DNA from 4 places in the Mesorhizobium sp. M1328 genome. Region 1 is predicted to be linked to each of the others. Evidence: predicted binding sites of a transcription regulator. Region 1 holds the regulator's gene; each other region holds the start of a gene.
What was found. Region 1 encodes PhoB, which activates phosphate uptake and scavenging genes when phosphate is short. Its sites were predicted from a motif close to TGTCATNNANCTGTCAT; they were not measured.

Region 1 (5,115 bases):
GCGGTCGTGAATTTCTTCATCATATCCTCCCTGCGCCGCGTACGGCGTGACCATTGGCCCAAAGACCAGCTTAGAGGCCCCTAATTTTTTCGAGCCTCGAAAAAATACTGGCCCGATCTCCGGCTGCTGTCAACATCGATTCTGATGGATTTTGATGAGTCTGAGAGTTTTTTCGAGCGTCGGAATAAACGATGACAGCGCCACCTGCATCTGACACTATTTGCCTGCATCCGACACTATTTGTCGGACATTACCGACGGCTTCCGGTTCATGAGCGGCCGCGGCAACCGGGAGGAAAGCAAAACGATGTCGGTCGGAATCCGCCATGACGATTTGCGCCGGCGCAACCGGGCGATGGTGATCTCGGCAGTCCGCCGGGTTGGCCAGCCATCGCGTACGGAGATCGCCGCAGCCACCGGCCTCAGCCATTCGACCATATCGGCGATCTCCTCCGACCTGATACGGGAAGGCATCCTCGCCGAGAGCAAGGCAAGCGAGCCCGTTTCGTTGAAACGCGGTCGTCCGCAGGTCGGCCTCGCCCTCAACCCGGAAGCGGCGGCGGTGCTGACCGTGGTGTTGTCGCTCAACTTCCTGTCGGCCGCCATCATCGACTATGCGGGACACGTCGTAGCCGAGGAACAGCGCCGGCTGGACACGCTGACCATGCCGCGCGACGAGCTGATCCGCGAATGCATGGCCGTCGTCCGGCGCCGGCTGGAGGATCCAGACCTTGACGTCCGCAGTGTCGCCCGCATCGCCCTGGCGATTCAGGGCATTACCGACTCCCCTGCACGCGCCATGCTGTGGTCGCCGATCACGCCGCAGACGGACATCGCCTTTGCCGATATGCTGGAAGATCAATTCGGCATCCCGGCCACGGTGGAGAACGACTGCAATATGATGGCGGTGGCTTTGCGCTGGCGCGATCCGGATCGCTATCGCGACGACTTCATCGCCATCCTGCTTTCGCACGGCATCGGCATGGGGCTGGTGTTGAAGGGCGAGCTGTTCACCGGCACGCATTCCTCCGGCGGCGAGTTTGGCCACATGATCCATCGTCCGGGCGGCGCGCTCTGCCGATGCGGGCGGCGCGGCTGCATCGAGGCCTATGCCGGCAACTACGCCATCTGGCGCAACGCCAGGCAGATGAGCGAAGACAGCGAACCCATCGCCGACGTCAGCGACGCCGACATGCGCGCGCTGGCGGCCCGGGCGCGCGAGAAGGATGGGCCGGAACGCGAGGCCTACCGCAAGGCCGGCGAGGCGCTGGGTTTCGGTCTCGGCTCGCTGTTCGCGCTGATCGATCCGGCACCGGTCGCGATGGTCGGCGCCAGTGCCGCCGCCTTCGATCTGATCGAGCCGGCCTTGCGCCAGGCCATCGCCCAGACCGCCGGCGGCCAGCATTCGGGTTCGATCTCCTTCGATACCGAGCCGAACGAATTGCCGCTGATCCGCGAAGGCTGTGCGATGCGGGCGTTAAGCTTCGTCGACCAGGAGATTTTCGCGCCGGGCGCGCAAATGAGGCCCCGCGTCAGAAAGAACGTGGCCTGACCCGGCGGATCAATCTTCCCTGATCGCGTAGCCGGCACCGCGGATGGTGCGGATGACATCAGGCATGCGGCCGTTGTTGACGGCTTTGCGCAGCCGGCCGACATGCACGTCGACGGTGCGTTCGTCGATATAGATCGTCTCGCCCCAGACATTATCGAGCAACTGGCTGCGCGAGAAGACGCGGCCCGGATGCCGCATCATGAACTCGAGCAACCGGAATTCGGTCGGCCCGAGCCTGATTTCGCTCTTCTTGCGATAGACCCTGTGCGATTCGCGATCGAGCACGATGTCGCCGACCTTCAGCACGCTTGACAACACTTCCGGCTTGGCGCGCCGCAGCAGCGCCTTGACCCTGGCCATGAATTCCGGTGTCGAAAATGGTTTGACCAGATAGTCGTCGGCGCCGGTCGAAAGACCGCGCACCCGGTCGCTCTCCTCGCCGCGCGCGGTCAGCATGATGATCGGCAGCCGCTCGGTTTCGGGGCGCACCCGCAACCGGCGGCAGAGCTCGATGCCGGAAACCGCTGGTATCATCCAGTCGAGCACCAGAAGATCGGGCACATTCTCCTGCAAACGGATCTCGGCTTCGTCGCCGCGTGTCACCACCTCGACCTGGTAGCCTTCGGATTCGAGATTGTAGCGGAGCAGCACACCCAACGGCTCCTCGTCCTCCACCACCATTATGCGTGGTGCGATCATCGGCTGGGCACCCCCATTATGTCACCGGCGCGGACATTGTCGTTTCGTCCTGCTTCGGACGATTGACCGGCAATTGCTCGCCGGTCAGCACATAATACGCATTTTCGGCGATGTTGGTGACATGGTCGCCGATCCGCTCCAGATTCTTGGCGCAGAACAGCAGATGCGTGCAAGCGGTGATGTTGCGCGGATCTTCCATCATGTAGGTCAACAGCTCGCGGAACACGGACGTGTATTTGACGTCGATGCGCTCGTCTGCGGCACGCAGCTTGGCCAACGCGGCCGCATCGCCTGCGGCATATTCCTCAATGACGCCCTGCACCTGGATGAGCACCAGCTGCGCCATCGCGTCGATGGAATGCGACAGGTCGCGCGGCGTGACGCTGAGGCCGACCGCACTCACACGCTTGGCGATGTTCTTGGCAAGGTCGCCGATGCGTTCGAGGTCGCCGGCCATACGGATCGCTCCGACGACATGGCGAAGATCGTGGGCCATCGGCTGGCGTTTGGCGATCAGGGTGATGGCGCGATCGTCCAGTTCGCGTTGACGCGCATCCATGATGGCGTCGTCGGAAACGACGCGTTGCGCCAGCACGTTGTCGGAATTCAACAGGGCCTTGGTCGCCCCGCCGACCATCGAACCGGCGAGGTCGGCCATGTCGCGGATCAGCTTGCTGATCTGCTCGAGATCCTCGTCGAAAGAAGCGACTGTGTGTTCGCCCATGGTCCTGTCCTCATATGCATGATCGGAACGGCTCAGCCGAAGCGGCCGGTGATGTAGTCCTGCGTGCGCTTCTCGCGGGGCGACGTGAAGATCTTCTCGGTCCGGTCGAACTCGACCAGCTCACCCAGATACATGAAGGCGGTCTGGCGCGACACGCGCGCCGCCTGCTGCATGTTGTGAGTGACGATGACGATCGTGTAGTCGGCTTGCAATTCGTCGATCAGTTCCTCGATCTTGGCCGTCGACAACGGGTCGAGCGCCGAAGCCGGTTCGTCGAGCAGAATGACTTCCGGCTTCACGGCCACGGTGCGGGCGATACAGAGCCGCTGCTGCTGGCCGCCGGACAGGCTCAAGCCACTGGCGTTGAGCTTGTCCTTGACCTCGCTCCACAGCGCGGCGCGCTTCAACGCCTGTTCGACGCGGCCGTCCATCTCGGACTTGCCGAGATTCTCGTAGAGCCTGACGCCGAAGGCGATGTTCTCGTAGATCGACATCGGGAACGGCGTCGGCTTCTGGAACACCATGCCGATCTTGGTGCGCAGCAGATTGAGATCCTGCGACCGGTCGAGAATATTCTTGCCGTCGAGCAGCACCTGGCCCTCGGCTGTCTGTTTCGGGTAGAGCTCATAGATGCGGTTGAACACACGCAGCAGCGTCGATTTCCCGCAGCCCGAAGGCCCAATGAAGGCCGTGACACTGCGCTCGGGCAGCGACAGGCTAATGTCCTTCAGCGCCTTGCTCTGGCCGTAGTAGAAGTTGAGGTTCTTGACCTCGATCTTCGTCTTCTCGGCGACCGTTTCGGTCATCGTCATGTCCGGGGACAACATCTGTGTCATCTGTCCTCTCTGCGTCCGGTAAGGCTGCGGGCGAGGATGCTCAAGCCCAGAACCGTCAGGGTGATTATGAGTGCGCCGGTCCACGCCAGCTGCTGCCATTCCTCGTAAGGGCTGAGAGCGAACTGGAAGATGGTCACCGGCAGGCTGGCCATCGGCGCGTTGATATTGCTGCTCCAGAACTGGTTGTTGAGCGCGGTGAAGAGCAGCGGCGCCGTCTCGCCGGAAATGCGTGCTATCGCCAGCAATATACCGGTGACGATGCCGGACAATGCGGCGCGATAGGCGACCGAACGGATCACCACCCAGCGCGGCGCGCCGATCGCGGCACCGGCTTCACGCAACGCGTTCGGTACCAGGTTGAGCATGTCTTCAGTGGTGCGCACGACCACCGGAATGACCAGGATGGCAAGCGCCACGGCGCCGGCAATGGCCGAGAAATGTCCCATTGGCCGCACCATCAGCTCATAGACGAACAAGCCGATGATGATCGACGGCGCCGACAACAGGATGTCGTTGATGAAGCGGACGACGGTGGTGATGCGCGAAAAGCGTCCATACTCGGCCATGTAGGTTCCCGCCAGCACGCCGATCGGCGTGCCGACGACAACGGCGATGATCGTCATCAGCAGGCTGCCCGCGATGGCATTGAGCAGGCCGCCGGCCTCGCCGGGTGGTGGCGTCATCTCGGTGAAGACCGCGAGCGAAAGCCCGGCCGTACCCTTATAGACCAGCGCGCCGAGGATGAGCGCCAGCCAGGCAAGCCCGATGCCGGCGGCGACGACGCAAAGCGCCATCATCACCGAATTCCTGGCTTTGCGGCGGCTGTGGAGCGATGAGGATGTCGACATCGGTCAGGCTCCCGTACGGGCGTCGATCCGCATCAGCATATAGCGGGCGGCGGCAAGGATCAGGAAGGTGATGACGAACAGGATCAGGCCGAGCGAAACCAGCGAGGAGGTGTAGAGGTCGCCGTCGGCCTCCGTGAATTCATTGGCGATGGTCGCCGAGATCGTCGTGCCCGGCGCGAACAGAGAGGCACTGATGCGGTGCGCGTTGCCGATGACGAAGGTCACCGCCATGGTCTCGCCGAGCGCCCGGCCGAGGCCAAGCATGACGCCGCCCATGATGCCGATGCGGGTATAGGGAATGACCACGCGCCGGGTCACTTCCCAAGTCGTGCAACCGATGCCGTAGGCCGATTCCTTGAGCACCGCCGGCACTGTATCGAAGACGTCCTTGGTGATCGAGGTGATGAAGGGCAACACCATGATGGCGAGGATCAGCGCCGAGGTCAGAAGGCCGATG
Region 2 (5,115 bases), on a different contig from region 1:
GGCGCCGGAACTGCCGGCCGCCAATCGCGAAGGCCTGCCCTTCCTGACGCTCGTCGCCATCGTCGTGCTGGCGGGCCTGTCGCATCTGACCGGAGCGCCGATCTTCATCACCATCGGCCTTTGGGCGACAGCCATCGCCGGGCTCGCCATGCATCTGCGCAACAGGCGCACCGAGCGCCGCGCGGTGGCCCTTCTCGATGCCACGACCGCCCGCAGCCGCGCCGAGATCGAGACGCTGGCCGACCGCATGTGGGAGATGCAGGAGAGCGAGGAGCGCTTTCGCGGTCTGATCGATGCACTCGGCGATCTCGTCGTCCATCGTGACCGCGACGGCCACATTGTCTACGCCAATAAGGTTTTCGCCGACCTTGTCGAAACCGACCAGCGCGACCTTGCCGGCAAGACCCTGGCCGAACTAGGCATCGATGTCGGCATCGTCCCCGACGCCGCCTTTTCCGACCATGAATGCCTGAGTTCCACCGATGTCGCCATTCGCACGCCGGACGGCCCACGCTGGTTCTCTTGGATCGAGCTGTCGGTGCGCGACAAGGACAGCGGCGCCGTTTCGCATCGCGCCATCGCCCGTGACATCACTGCCCGCAAACGCGCCGAATCCTCGCTGATCACCGCCCGCGAGCGAGCCGAACATGCGAGCCAGGCCAAATCGCGCTTCCTCGCCACCGTCAGCCACGAGATCCGCACGCCGATGAACGGCATCATGGGCATGGCCCGGCTTCTCGCCGACACCAGCCTTTCGGCCGAGCAGCGGACCTATGTCGGCGCCATCTCGACCTCGGCCAGCGCGCTGCTGGCGCTGATCGAGGACCTGCTCGACTATTCCAAGATCGAGGCCGGCCGCTTCGATCCCGAACCGCAGCCGATGTCGGTGCGCGAGATCGCCGACAATGTCATCGAGCTTTTGGCGGCGCGGGCTTTTGCCAAGGATATCGGCCTCGGCTGTCATGTCGAACCCGACGTGCCGCAGCTGATCACCGCCGACCCCGGCAGGGTCAGGCAGGTGCTGCTGAACCTCATCGGCAACGCCGTCAAGTTCACCGACAGCGGCGGCGTCCTGGCAAGCATCGCCCGCGTCCGCACCGAAACCACCAACCGCATCCGCTTCACTATCACCGACACCGGCCCCGGTCTGCGCGAGGAGGACATGGAGCGCATCTTCGAGGACTTCGAACAGGCTGACGGCACCTCGACCCGTGCGCATGGCGGTGCCGGGCTCGGTCTCGCCATTTCCAAGCGCCTGGTGACCGCCATGGGCGGCACCATCTCTGTGTCGAGCCGGCTTGGCCAGGGGTCCGAATTCGTCTTCGATATTCCCGCTATTTCCGCCGTCGAGGCGCCGCAGATCCGCCAGGACCCGCTGTCGGGCCGGCATGCGGTGATCGTGTCGAAGAACCTGGTCGAGGCCGAAGCCATCGCCCGCACCATTCGCGCCAATGGCGGCACGGTCGATCTGGCCACCACCGCCGCCCAGGCCACCCCTTTCGCCGAGGGCTGCGACGTGCTGCTGATCGATGCTGCCATGGAGCAAAGCGACGGCAGGCTGCTCAGGCGCCTGCGCCAGGGCGGATTTGCCGATTGCGAGGCGGTGACGCTGATCGCGCCGACCGACCGCGGCATGCTTGGCGAATTCCGTGCCAACGGTTACGCCACCTTCCTGGCGAGGCCGGTGCGCGGCGAGACATTGCTGCGCGTGCTTTTGACCAGCCATGCGCCGGTCATCGCAGAGCCACAACCGCAAAAGCGCGGCGCGCAGGCTGGGCACGCCATTGGCGGCCGCCAGCAGGGCCTGTCAGTGCTGATCGCCGAGGACAACGACATCAACGCCATGCTGGCTCGCGCCACGCTGCTGAAGGCCGGGCATCGCGTGAAAGTGGTCGGCAACGGCAAAGCCGCGGTCGAGGCGGTCATCAGCACCGGCCACAAGCACCGCTACGACGTGGTGCTGATGGACTTGCACATGCCTGTCATGGACGGTCTGGACGCCATCGCCGCCATCCGCCGCCATGAGGAGGAGACCGCGGTGCCGCCGGTGCCTATCATGGTGCTGTCGGCCGACAGCCAGGAAAAGACCCGCCACGCCGTGCTCGCTCACGGTGCCAGCGGCTTCGTCACCAAGCCGCTCGACCCCGATGCCCTGGTTCATGCGGTCGAGGGCCAAGTGGCCGCCTGAGGCACAACATAGACGGTTGATAGATTACCCAGCCGACGAAGTATTGCCCGCAGAGCCGTATCACGGTACTGTCACAATCCTGTTGCACCTACAACGTATCCCCGTGCCAAGAGGGATGGCTCGAAGGAGAATCACTCGTGCATACAGTCATGCCGGAATGTGATGCTCGGCCGAACGCCAGCGGGCCTTTGCTCGTCGGCCGGAACGCCGATGCCGTCATAAAAGGCGCATCGCTCGGCCGCATCGGCAATCTCGAAGTGCGGCTCGCCCGCAACGAGGCCGAGATCGCTGCCGCGCAGGAAGTGCGCTACCGGGTGTTCTACGACGAGCTTGGTGCCAGGAAGGACCTGTTCCAGATGCAGGACCGCCGCGATGCCGATCGCTTCGATCCCCTCTGCGACCATCTGCTGGTCTTCGACACTTCGCTTTCCGGCCCCGAGCACCGCCGCATCGTCGGCACCTACCGCCTGCTGCGGCAGGAGATTGCCGCGGCCGCCGGCGGCTTCTATTCCGAAGGCGAATTCGAGCTGACCAAGCTGATCGCGCGGCATCCAGGCCAGCGCTTCCTTGAGCTCGGCCGCTCCTGCGTTCTGCCGGAATACCGCTCGAAGCGCACCATCGAGGCGCTGTGGCAAGGCATCTGGGCCTATATCAACCATTACGGCATCGGCGTGATGACCGGCTGCGCGTCGTTCCACGGCACCGTGCCGGCCGCACATGCCGAGGCGCTGACCTATCTTGCCCACCACTGCCGGACGAATTCATCGTGGGACGTGCGTGCCGTCGCCGGGCGCTATTGTTCCATGGATCTGATGCCGATCGAGGCCGTCAATGCCAAGGCAGCGATCGCCGCGATGCCGCCGCTGGTCAAGGGCTATCTGCGCGTCGGCGCGCGCATTGGCGACGGCTGCGTCATCGACCGTGAATTCTCGACGGTCGACGTGTTCGTGGTGATGCCAGTCAAGGAGATCGGCGCCCGCTACGTCAATTATTATGGCGGGGAAGCGCAGCGGTTTGCGGCCTGAGTAGGGCAGTAGGGGAATAGGGGAGTAGGCGGAGAGAAGGCAACGGCCGGAGTAGGCAATTGCTCTACCTTACCTTACGTAGCGTTATTCCCTACTCCCGTATTGCCCTATTCCCCTACTCCCCTAACTTACGCATCCTTCTCAGCCTGCTCGTTGACCGGCCCCGGCTCGACCGGCGCTTCGCTTGCTACATGCTTGGGGCCGCCCTTGGCGACGCCGACCATGGCCGGCCGCAGCACACGCTCGCCGATCGAATAGCCGGGCTGCACGACCTGCACGACCGTGTTGGCCGGTACGTCGGGATTGGGCACCTCGAACATCGCCTGGTGGAAATTCGGATCGAATTTCTCGCCCTCGGGTTCGAGCTTCTTCACGCCGTGACGTTCCAGCGCCGACAGCATGGCGCGCTCGGTGATCTCGACGCCGTCGATCAGCGCTTTGAACCCGGCATCGCCGGACGCCTTGGCCTCCTCCGGGATGGCATCCAGCGCACGGCGCAGATTGTCTGATACCGACAGCATGTCGCGTGCAAAGTTGGCAACCGCGTAGGCGCGCGCATCGTGGACGTCTCGGGCCGTGCGGCGGCGCAAATTCTCCATGTCGGCCGCGACGCGCAACGCGCGATCCTTCAGCTCTTCGTTTTCCTTCAGAAGCCGCACAAGCGCTTCATAGTCGCTGTCGACGCCACCTTCCCTTGGCTCCGCGGCAGCCTCGGTCTTCTCGGCTTCATCGGGCACGCGTTCGTCTTTTGCCTGGTCGCTCATCGCCGTTTCCCGTCATTTTCGAATGGTGTGGATTTGCGCCCGATATCGAGGTTTAGCGGCCAAAAATCAAGGGGCAAGCGATACTGTAGCCGCTGTCGTGGCTTGATGGCCGACGGCGCAAACCTTTCGATTTTAATTCAAACTTTACCGTACCCGACGGCTTTGCTTGCCAGGCTACTACAATGCGGGAACCATTCCTCCCTTGGAAGAGTTTCGAAGCCGACACAGGATTTTGAGATGATGCCCCGCAGGAACGGCGAAAAACGCGACGGGCTCGCTGCCGATATCCGGCGCCAGCTCGGCACTGAGGCGACCAAGCGCTTTCTGCGCACCTTGCCGGCTTTCCGCACGGAGTCCGATATTCCCGACCGTCTGAAGGAATTGCTCGACCGCCTGGACGGCGTGGAAGCCAAGGTGGCCGCAGGCGGGCGCCGTCGGTAGACACCGTCGCCGGCGCCGCGCCCGGCGATTGTGGCCGGCATTCCTTGCCATCGCGCGACATTTACGCGCAGTAACTTTGCGTGATCTCCGCCTTGCGGCAGCGCCCCGCTCCGCCTATGTTTCATGATGAACATGATTTCCCCCGAAGCTGTGGCAAACAGCAAGCGCGCCTGGTTGAAAATCCTGTCGCGCTATAAAAAGCCCGACAGGCGTCGCAGCGCCGTCGAACTCGCCATCACCCTCATCCCCTTCGCCACGCTGTGGGCACTGTCCTCGGCCGCCTATGCCTATGGCCATTGGTGGGGTCTGGTCCTCATCCTGCCGGCAGCCGGCTTTCTGGTGCGGATATTCATGATCCAGCACGATTGCGGCCACGGGTCCTTCTTTGCCAACCGCTATGCCGACGATTGGATCGGCCGCGTGCTTGGCGTGCTGACACTGACGCCCTACGATTGCTGGCGCCGCGCCCACGCAACCCATCACGCCAGCGCCGGCAATCTCGACGAGCGCGGCACCGGCGACATCAAGACACTGACCGTCGCCGAATACCGGCAACTGTCGTGGCGGGGCCGACTCGCCTATCGCCTCTATCGCCATCCGCTGGTGATGTTTGGCCTTGGCCCGATATGGATCTTCATTTTCGAGCAGAGACTGCCGTTGGGCATGATGCGGGGCGGCCTCACCCCCTGGGTGTCGT
Region 3 (5,115 bases), on a different contig from region 1:
GCGGCGAAGAGCGCGAAGTAGCGCGCGGTAAGGCGCGCGCCTTGCTGGCGCAGTTGAACCTGCCGGAGAAGCTCTGGGCGCTGCCGCCGGCGACGTTCTCCGGGGGCGAACAGCAGCGCGTCAACATCGCGCGCGGCTTCATCACCGAGCACCCGATCCTGCTGCTCGACGAGCCGACCGCCTCGCTCGATGCCAGGAACCGCGACGTGGTGATTTCCCTGATCGCCGCGAAGAAGGCGGCGGGCGTCGCTTTGCTCGGCATCTTCCACGATCACGACGTGCGCGAGGCTGTGGCCGATCGCATCATCGACGTGACCGCCTTCGCCGCGGGGAAAATCGCGGCATGACGAGGAAATTGTCGGAGGCGCCGCTGGTCCACGAGACGGCGGAGATCGAGAGCTCGACGCTTGGCCGCTGGACCGAGATCGCCGAACGCAGCCGGGTCTCCGAGAGCATTCTCGGCGACTATTCCTACATGATGCAGGACTGCGCCGTCTGGTGCGCGACGATTGGCAAATTCGCCAACATCGCCGCTAGCGTGCGCATCAATGCCACCAATCATCCGACCTGGCGGCCGACGCTACACCATTTCACCTATCGCGCCTCCGACTATTGGGACGACGCCGAGCACGAGAGCGAATTCTTCGCTCAGCGCCGCGCCAAACGCGTCACCATCGGCCACGACACCTGGCTCGGTCACGGCTCGACCATCCTGCCCGGCGTCACCGTCGGCGATGGCGCGGCGGTCGGTGCCGGGGCGGTCGTCTCGAAGGATGTGGCCCCCTACACCATTGTCGGCGGCGTACCGGCCAAGCCGATCCGCGAACGCTTCGACCGCCGCACTGCGGAACGCTACCAGGCGCTCGCCTGGTGGGACTGGGATCACGCCCGGCTGCGCGCCACGCTCGACGATTTTCGGGAACTGTCGGCCAATCAGTTTTTGGAGAAGCATGGGGGTTGACGCCCCGAATAAGTCAGCCGCTCAGGCAAATGTCCAAAATAATAGAAAGAAATCCTAACGTGATTAGAATAGCAACACCAGTCTGATTTAACCTGATAAGTTCTATAAATTTTTTGTCATAACCAATATCTACAAGTGATTTTTGTTTTTCTTCAATCTTATTTGCGAAATTTATCGTAACTAACGCGATTAAAAAAATGAGAATCATTAGAATAATGGCCGCGTCGCGCCCATTTCCATAATTGTACAAGTATCCCGATATTGGATGGTTCAAGCTACCAACCCGATATACGGACATCAAAACCAGGGCCACTGTGAAACTTATCGCAGCGACTACCCCTGCAGCATACAGCCGCAACCACTGGCGCCAACGTAGCAATTAGGAAGCCTCTCTTTGATACGGATTTGAATCTTTATTTCAATCTTGATGATGTGCAACCCCGGCAGAATCGCTTGGCGAATCCTGCCTTTGATATTCTACTTCTTGGCACGGTTTTCATGTCCCTGACACATCGTCGGGGCAGGACGCGGCCTTTCCTCTGGAGATCGCAATGCCTGTTTCAGTCAAACCTTCGCTCGCCGGATTCTTTGCCGGCACCAACCCGACCCCTCCGCTGCATCTCGGCAGGCGCTACGACACCTCTGGTAATTTTCTCAACGAGCCCGGCAACACGGTCGTCTGCCATCTCGTCAATGGCTCGGCTTCAGAAGCGGGGGTCATCGAGGTGCGTGAGCGGATGCGCGCGATGCCCGATGCCGACCGGCTGGCCTTCACGCCGGTCTCCAGCCTGCACATGACGCTCTTCCAGGGCATCATCGAACATCGCCGCCGCCTTCCCTACTGGCCGCAGGACGTGCCCCTCGACACCAGCATCGACGCCATGACCCGCCTCTATCTGGAACGCCTGAACGGCTTCAAAGGCTGCGGTGCTTTCAACGTCAGGGTCGTTGAAATCGTACCGACTGGCCTGACCGTCGCCGGCGCTTCCACCGAGGACCGGCGCGTTATGCGTTCCTGGCGCGATGCCCTGTCGGTGCCGTTCGGATACCGGCATCCCGACCACGACAACTATGTGTTCCACATCACCTTCGCCTACCCGATTCGGCGCCTGGACGACGACCGGGCATCCGCATGGCAGGATCTGTTCGATGACTGCCTGTCGCTCCTTGCGCATCAGGCACCGGTGATCGAGCTGCGACCACCGGCTTTCTGCAGCTTCAGCGACATGAAGCATTTCGAGGAGCTTGTTGTGCTGGGTTGATCGCGCTGCGAGGCTGTGGGCGGTAACAAAACTGACATCAATCCGACACCGCAGGTTCATGCGGCTGCGCTAGCGAGAGTTAACAGACCTTCAATTGCGACTGGACTGGAGCCTGCACCATGTCAGCTACGCTCGAAATCCGCGGCGTCACCCGACGGTTCGGCAAGAACACCGCCGTCAGCAATGTTCACATCTCCATTCCGCAAGGCCAGATGGTCGGCATCATCGGCCGCTCCGGCGCCGGCAAATCGACGCTTCTGCGCATGATCAACCGCCTCATCGATCCGAGCCAGGGATCCATCCTGTTCGACGGCGTCGAGGTCTCCGGGTTGCGCGGCTCGCCGCTCCGGCGCTGGCAGCGCGACTGCGCCATGATCTTCCAGCAATTCAACCTGGTGCCGCGCCTCGACGTGCTGACCAATGTGCTGCTCGGCCGGCTCAACCACCGTTCGACCCTGTCCAACCTGTTCGGCATGTTTTCCCGCGGCGAATGCGCCGAGGCGGTTGCAGCTCTCGAGCGCCTCGACATCGCCCGCACCGCGCTGCAGCCTGCTGGCACCCTTTCCGGCGGCCAGCAGCAGCGCGTTGCGATTGCGCGTGCCATGATGCAACAGCCGAAGGTGTTGCTCGCCGACGAGCCGATCGCCTCGCTCGACCCGCTCAACGCCAAGGTGGTGATGGATTCGCTGCAGGACATCAATTTGCGCGAAGGCATCACCGTCATCACAAATCTCCATACGCTTGATACGGCCCGCAACTATTGCAACCGCATCGTCGGCATGGCCGCCGGCAAGGTGGTCTTCGACGGCCCGCCCGAAGACCTCAACCGCGAGGCCGTGCGCATGGTCTACGGCGCCGACAGCAATGGCGCCGAAATCTCCGAGGCCATCACCTCGACCAGTGTCGCCGTCAAACAGAAGATCGCTGCATCCGCCGGACCGCTCGAGCCAGCGTTTCCTGGTTGCTGAGAACGGCCTGATCGCTCGCCCGCGTCAAAGGCACCCGTCAAAAATTCGAACGCTACCGGCGCGAGGCCGGGACCAACAGGAGAGAGATAATGTTCAGGAAGATGGTTTTCGGTGCGGTTTCATTGCTCGCCATCGCAGCAAGTGCTGCTCACGCCCAGGATATCAAGGAATTCCGCGTCGGCATTCTCGGCGGCGAGAACGAAGCGGACCGGCTGCGCAACTTTCAGTGCCTCGCCGATCATCTGAAGACCGAATTCGGTTTCGAAAAGGTCTCGCTGTTCCCGGCTGCCGACTATGATGGCGTCATCCAGGGCCTGCTCGGCGGCACGCTCGATTTCGCCGAGCTTGGCGCGTCAGGCTATGCCAGCGTCTATCTCAAGGATCCGAACGCCGTCACCCCGATCCTCACCACCCAGCAGACCGACGGCGCGACCGGTTATTATTCGATTGGCCTGGCGCTGAAGTCGTCCGGCATCACCGACATCAAGTCGGCAAAGGGCAAGAAGCTCGGCTATGCCGACCCGGATTCGACCTCCGGCTATCTGATCCCGCTGACCCAGATCCCGAAGGACACCGGCGCTTCGAACGAAACCTTCTTCGCCTCGACGCAGTTCAATGGCGGTCACGAGAACAACGTTCTCGCCGTCCGCGACGGCAAGGTCGACGTGGCGGTTGACGATTCTTCCGGCATCGGCGACTTCAAGAACGGTTACACGTCCGGCACCTTCCACAAGGAAGTCGCCAAGGGCGCCGTCGACCCCAACGACTTCGTCGAAGTCTGGCGTTCTGGCCTGATCCCGAACGGCCCGCTGGTCGTGCGCACCGCGCTCGGCGGCGATATGACCGCCAAGCTCGCCAACTTCTTCACCAGCCTGCCGGCCAAGGACAAGCCCTGCTTCGAGGCCATCGAAGGCGGCGATTTCACCGGCTACGTTCCGGTGAAGCCGGACTTCTACAGCGTCATCGTCGAAGCCCGCAAAGCCGCGATCGGCGGCTGACGACAATTGCGGAAAGGGCGGCGTCCATTAGAGCGACGTGCGTCCACTTGGACGCACAAAGTACGCTCTAACACTTAGATGCCGCATCGTGCTTTCCGAAAGTCGAACTTCGACTTTCGGGCCGATGCGGTCGCCGCCCTTTTTGCGTGTCCGCTCGTGACCCCGTATGACCTTCGCCGCTACAATTCGTTCAGACGCGGTCCGGCAGGCAGCAGACGCCTGGCGACGCCAGACGTCCTTGCGCCGGTTCTACACGGCGCTCGGCATCGGCTTACTGCTTGTCGCCATGTGCACAGCCATGTGGTTCGCCGACGAGGCCAATGCGGGGCATTTCTTCGATCGGCTACCGCACATACTGGATTTCCTTAGTTGGCTTGTTCCCAAGGACTGGAACGACGTCTGGCGGGCGCTGTTCGACATCGCATCGCCGCACGACAAGGGCAGCCAGGAGTTCAATTTCCCGCTTGGTCGCGTCTATCTCTGGGGCGGCTTTTATCTACCCGAATATTTCGAGCTGATGCTCACCACGCTTAACGTGGCGCTGGTTTCCACTTTCATCGGCTTTGTCTTTGCGGTGCCCTTTTCCTTCATCGCCGCGCGCAACTTGACGCCCAGTCCGGTGCTCAGGCTCGTCGTCAAGCGCTTCATGGAACTGCTTCGCGCCTTCCCGGAGATCGTCATTGCCGGCCTGTTCGCAGCCATCCTCTCGACCGGCCCGGTCGCGGCCATCATCGCCATCGGCCTGCATTCGATCGGCGCCCTCGGCAAGCTCTTCTACGAGATCAATGAAAACATCGACATGCGCGCCGAAGAAGGCCTGCGCGCGGTCGGCGCCAACTGGTTCGAGCGCGTGCGCTTTGCCGGCCTGCCGCAAGTGCTGCCCAATTTCATGTCGTACACGCTGCTCAGGATCGAGATCAATGTGC
Region 4 (5,115 bases), on a different contig from region 1:
ATGCTCCTCGTCGACGTCGATGACGACTTCCTCTACCGGCTCCAGCAATTCGCCGTTCTCGCCCTTCTGCATGACGACGCGCGGCCGCGACACGGCGATCTCAAAACCTTCGCGGCGCATCGTCTCGATCAGCACGGCCAACTGCAATTCGCCGCGGCCGGAGACGAAGAACGAATCCTTGTCCGGCGATTCCTCGATCTTCAGCGCGACATTGCCTTCGGCCTCGCGCAGCAGGCGGTCGCGGATGACGCGGCTGGTCACCTTGTCGCCTTCGGTGCCGGCCAGCGGGGAATCGTTGACGAGGAACGACATCGTCACTGTCGGCGGATCGATCGGCTGCGCGTGCAGCGGCTCGGTCACCGACAGGTCGCAGAACGTGTCGGCGACAGTGCCTTTCGACAAGCCGGCGATGGCGACGATGTCGCCCGCCTGCGCTTCGTCGATCGGCTGGCGCTCGAGCCCGCGGAAAGCGAGGATCTTCGAGATGCGGCCGGTTTCGACCTGGGTGCCGTCATGGTGCAGCACCTTGACCGCCTGGTTGGATTTCAGCGTGCCGGATTCGATACGGCCGGTGATGATGCGGCCGAGGAACGGATTGGCTTCCAGAATGGTGCCGATCATGCGGAACGGGCCGGGATGAACGGTCGGCGCCGGTACGTGCTTGATGACGAGGTCGAACAGCGGCGCCAGAGCCTGGTCCTTCGGACCTTCGGGGTTTTCCGAGACCCAGCCGTCGCGGCCTGAACCGTAAAGGATCGGGAAGTCGAGCTGCTCGTCGGTCGCGTCAAGCGCCGCAAACAGGTCGAACACCTCGTTGACCACTTCGACGTGGCGGGCATCCGGCCGGTCGATCTTGTTGATGACGACGATAGGCTTCAGTCCGACCTTGAGCGCCTTGCCGACGACGAATTTGGTCTGCGGCATCGGCCCCTCGGCGGCGTCGACCAGCACGATGGCCGAATCCACCATCGACAGGATGCGCTCGACCTCGCCGCCGAAGTCGGCGTGGCCGGGCGTGTCGACGATATTGATGCGGGTATCCTTCCAGTCGACCGAGGTCGCCTTGGCCAGAATGGTGATGCCGCGTTCCTTTTCGAGATCGTTCGAATCCATGGCGCGCTCGGCGACGCGCTGGTTGTCTCGGAACGAGCCGGACTGTTTCAGAAGCTGATCGACGAGGGTGGTTTTTCCATGGTCGACGTGCGCGATGATCGCGATGTTGCGGATTTTCATGTTTTGGTCTCGGGAGCGTTGCAGGCAGCAGGCCAAAAGGCGCTGCCTCTTTCGGTTGGGCGGCTCATACAGGGTTTTTCGCAATTGCGAAAGAGGAGGCGAGCCACCAAATAAAGTCACAAAATCTTAAATGTCTTGGTGTGAAGTGGAATTATTAACCAAGGCGGAACCTTTCATGGTCCGGGCAGTTCGAATTTCATGATCGACGCAGGCATCAGACTCCGGCCGATTTTGGCATGTACCGCACTCGCCGTCCTCCTCGCGGCAGGCGCGGCGCAGTCGGCCGCGTCGCTCAAAGAGACGCGGCCTGCCCTGCAATCCGACACGCCTTCGGCCGAGCAGCTTTTTGCCGATGCTCCCGATGGCGTCGACCCGGTTGTGACCGGGCCAGTCAGCGCCGCCTTCAAGCAAAGGCAGCAAAACGCTGGATGCGACAGCGCCGTCTGGCCCAACATTCCCGTCGTTTGCTATCCCGATTGATGCCACCCTTTGGGTGATCCCAGGGTAACCTCACAGTAGCCTCACGCCGACCGCACCGGATCGAGCGTGACCTTGTAGAGTTCATTGTCGTCGCGATCCATCAGCCGCACCGTCAACTGCTCGGTGATGCCATCGATGTCGACAAGGCCGAAGAACTGCAGGCCGGCCGACGGTGGCAGGTTCTGGCCCTGTTCGGCAGTCGGTGCCTTGATGAACTTCAGCTCCGGGCCGAAGGTCATGTCGAAACCATTCGGTCCGAACGTACCGGAATGGATCGGACCCGAAACGAATTCCCAGAACGGATTGAAGTCCTGGAACTGCGCCTTGTCCGGATTGTAGTAATGCGCGGCTGTGTAATGCACGTCTGCGGTGAGCCAGACAGTGTTACTGATACCCACATTCTTTATATAGCGAAGAAGGTCGGCAATTTCCAGCTCACGCCCCTTGGCCGGGCCATTGTCGCCATTGCTGACTGCCTCGGCCCCGACCTTCTTGGTACCGTCATTCCAGACCACGAGGCCGAGCGGCATGTCCGCGGCGATGATTTTCCAGGTTGCGTTGGAATTCGCCAATTCACGCTTCAACCACTTGATCTGCTGCTCGCCGAGGATGCGCGATTCAGGCGTCATCGTCTCCTGCATGTCCGAACCGTTGGGGCCGCGGTAGGAACGCATGTCGAGGAAGAACACGTCGAGCAGCGGACCATAGGCGATCTTGCGGTAGACGCGGCCGGGCTCCGACGGTTCGTAGCGGATCGTCGTCATCTCGTGGAAGGCGCGCGCCGCACGTGCCGCAAGCACATGGATTGACTTTTCGGTGTAGCGGTCGTCGGCCGACAGGTCCTTCGAGTCCGACCAGTTGTTCAGCACCTCATGATCGTCCCACTGATAGAAAGTCGGGCAGATGGCGCTGAGCGCAAGAACGTTCTTGTCCATCATGTTGTATTTCCACTGCGCCCGGTATTCGTCCAGCGTCTCGGCAACCTTGCGCTTTTCGTCGATCAGCACTGTGTTTTTCCACTTGCCGCCATTGGGCAGGTCGACCTCGTCCTTCATCGCGCCATCGGCATAGATCGTATCGCCCGAATGCAGGAAGAAGTCGGGCGTGTGCTTCGCAATCGTGGCATAGGTCTTCATGCCGGTGTCATCGATGCCCCAGCCTTGGCCGGCGGTGTCGCCCGACCAGGCGAAACGAATGTCGCGCTTCGAGGCAGGTGCCGTGCGGAAGCGGCCGACGATCGGCTCGGAAACGGCGTTGATGTCGGAAAGATCGGCCGCGACCATGCGGTAGAAGATGTCCTGGTCGGAGGCGAGATCGGTAAGCAGCCGCTTCACCGTATAATCGCTGGCCGGCGAGGTGTCGAGCGGCGCCAGGCGGACGGCATTGGCGAAGCTTTCCGTCGACGACACTTCGAACATGACGCGCGACGGCCGGTCCGTGCGCGTCCAGACCATGCCGCTGGTCGCGTCGACGTCGCCGGACTGAATGCCATGGGTGAAGGCCGGGCGCTGATTGGCGCGCGAGTAATAGGGAAGGGCGAGACCCGAGGCGCCGACCAGGCCAACGGCGCTGGCCGACGTGACGAAAGCGCGCCGTGTCATCGAAATCTTGTTCATGGCTGTCTCCTGGATGGCGTTGAACGTCGCCGCCAAGCTCCAGCTTCAATGTTTCAGGCACATTTCGAAACGATGAAGGTTTTCTGACGATCAACAGGCTGGCGAATCTCCCTCCTTGAGGGGGAGATGTCGCCGAAGGCGACAGAGGGGGTTGTCTCGCATGGAGCGCCGACCTCCTGCGCCTGCGATAAGGGGCCGAGCCCGGTCGGACCGACCCCCTCTGGCCGCTTCGCGGCCATCTCCCCCTCAAGGGGGGAGATTAGCGCTCAGCCGTCGCAGCTCAAGCCGCCTGCGGTTCCGGATCAAACGCCGGGCGGGCGGTGTTGATCAGCAGCGAGATGCAGGCGGCGGCTATTGCCGTCATGCCGGCGATCAGGAAGGCAAGCTCGTAATTGCCTTGCAGCTCGCGCATGGTGCCGCCGAAAAAGGCCGCTGTCGCCGCACCGACCTGATGGCCGGCGACGATCCAGCCGAAGACGATCGGCCCGCTGCGGTCGCCGAACGCCTCGTTGGAAAGCCTGAGCGTCGGCGGCACGGTGGCGATCCAGTCCAGTCCGTAAAACACGGCGAAGATGATCAGGCTGGTCGCCGAGAAGCCGGAATAAGGCAGATAGATCAGCGACAGGCCGCGAATACCGTAATAGACGCCGAGCAGCTTGCGGGGGTCGAAACGGTCGGTGAGCCAGCCCGACAGTGTCGTGCCGATAAGATCGAAGATGCCCATCATCGAGAGCAGGCCTGCGGCCTGCACTTCGCCGATGCCCATGTCGCCGCAAAAGGCGATCAGATGCGTGCCGACCAACCCGTTGGTGGTGAAGCCGCAAACAAAGAAGGTGGCGAACAGGTACCAGAACACGCGCGTACCGGCAGCTCGGCGCAACGTGCTCAGTGTATGCGCGAGGAAATTGCCTTGCGCGGCCGGCGGCGCCGGCGGCACGTCGTCGGCCTCGGCACCGTAACGCATCATGCCGATCGAGGCCGGGCGCTCCGGCACCAGCATGTAAACCAGCGGCACCAAGGCGGCGGTGGCCACGGCAATGGCAATGGCGACCGGCTTCCAGCCGCCCGACTGGGCGAGCGAGGCGAGCAGCGGCAGGAAGACCAGCAGACCGGTGGCGCTGGACGCCGACATCAGCCCCATCACCAGGCCGCGATTGGTCTTGAACCAGCGGTTGACGATGGTTGCGCCGAGCACGGTGGCGACAGCGCCCGAACTGATGCCGGAAAACACGCCCCAGGTGAGGAGCAGATGCCATGGCTTGGTCATCAGCAGGCTGAGCGCGGTCGATCCGGACATCAAAAGCAGCGCGGCAAGCAATGTGCGGCGCAGCCCGATCCGCTCCATCAGCGCTGCGGCAAAGGGCCCGGTCAGGCCATAGAGGAAGATGCCGGTGGCCGCCGCCAGCGAGACGACGTCGCGCCGCCAGCCGAAACTGTTCTCCAGCGGCAGCATCATGACTGCCGGCGCCGAACGCAGGCCCGCCGCGATGAGCAGGCAGAGGAAGATGACGGCGACCACGACGAAAGCGTAGCGCTGGCCAAACGGACGGGATTGAGCTATCATGTTACTGACCGGTACGTTGCAGGAGCGCGAAACATACGTACCGACCGGTAACATTGTCAACCAGGCAATCGGCAGACCAGGCATGAAAAACATTGAACCAACGATCAAAGCCAATGACGCACCGCCGCCTCGCGCCGCCGAACGGATCCTCCAGGTGGCGCGCGATCTGTTCTATAGGCAAGGCATCAGGGCAATAGGCGTCGATGAGATCGTGCGGCGTGC

Region 2: a site for PhoB is predicted at 2,258-2,274, ahead of olsB (l-ornithine N(alpha)-acyltransferase). Genes of this name have one in related genera too.
Region 3: a site for PhoB is predicted at 2,256-2,272, ahead of phnC (phosphonate ABC transporter ATP-binding protein). Genes of this name have one in related genera too.
Region 4: a site for PhoB is predicted at 3,402-3,418, ahead of NKH23_RS03960 (alkaline phosphatase D family protein). Genes of this name have one in related genera too.

What each region holds. Positions count from the first base shown of each region.
Region 1 covers NZ_JAMYLO010000013.1:133,952-139,066, reverse strand. Annotated here, with positions in the region: gene xylF (D-xylose ABC transporter substrate-binding protein) at 1-20, opposite strand, end outside; gene NKH23_RS22060 (ROK family protein) at 307-1,551, shown strand; gene phoB (phosphate regulon transcriptional regulator PhoB) at 1,561-2,250, opposite strand; gene phoU (phosphate signaling complex protein PhoU) at 2,267-2,974, opposite strand; gene pstB (phosphate ABC transporter ATP-binding protein PstB) at 3,007-3,810, opposite strand; gene pstA (phosphate ABC transporter permease PstA) at 3,807-4,658, opposite strand; gene pstC (phosphate ABC transporter permease subunit PstC) at 4,662-5,115, opposite strand, start outside.
Region 2 covers NZ_JAMYLO010000002.1:141,374-146,488, reverse strand. Annotated here, with positions in the region: gene NKH23_RS05240 (hybrid sensor histidine kinase/response regulator) at 1-2,188, shown strand, start outside; gene olsB (l-ornithine N(alpha)-acyltransferase) at 2,338-3,213, shown strand; gene grpE (nucleotide exchange factor GrpE) at 3,342-3,977, opposite strand; gene NKH23_RS05225 (hypothetical protein) at 4,215-4,418, shown strand; gene NKH23_RS05220 (fatty acid desaturase) at 4,545-5,115, shown strand, end outside.
Region 3 covers NZ_JAMYLO010000002.1:78,073-83,187, reverse strand. Annotated here, with positions in the region: gene phnL (phosphonate C-P lyase system protein PhnL) at 1-347, shown strand, start outside; gene NKH23_RS04940 (DapH/DapD/GlmU-related protein) at 344-961, shown strand; gene NKH23_RS04935 (DUF1868 domain-containing protein) at 1,513-2,223, shown strand; gene phnC (phosphonate ABC transporter ATP-binding protein) at 2,343-3,191, shown strand; gene phnD (phosphonate ABC transporter substrate-binding protein) at 3,281-4,189, shown strand; gene phnE (phosphonate ABC transporter, permease protein PhnE) at 4,356-5,115, shown strand, end outside.
Region 4 covers NZ_JAMYLO010000001.1:791,095-796,209, reverse strand. Annotated here, with positions in the region: gene typA (translational GTPase TypA) at 1-1,233, opposite strand, end outside; gene NKH23_RS03965 (hypothetical protein) at 1,432-1,713, shown strand; gene NKH23_RS03960 (alkaline phosphatase D family protein) at 1,755-3,329, opposite strand; gene NKH23_RS03955 (MFS transporter) at 3,610-4,893, opposite strand; gene NKH23_RS03950 (TetR/AcrR family transcriptional regulator) at 4,976-5,115, shown strand, end outside.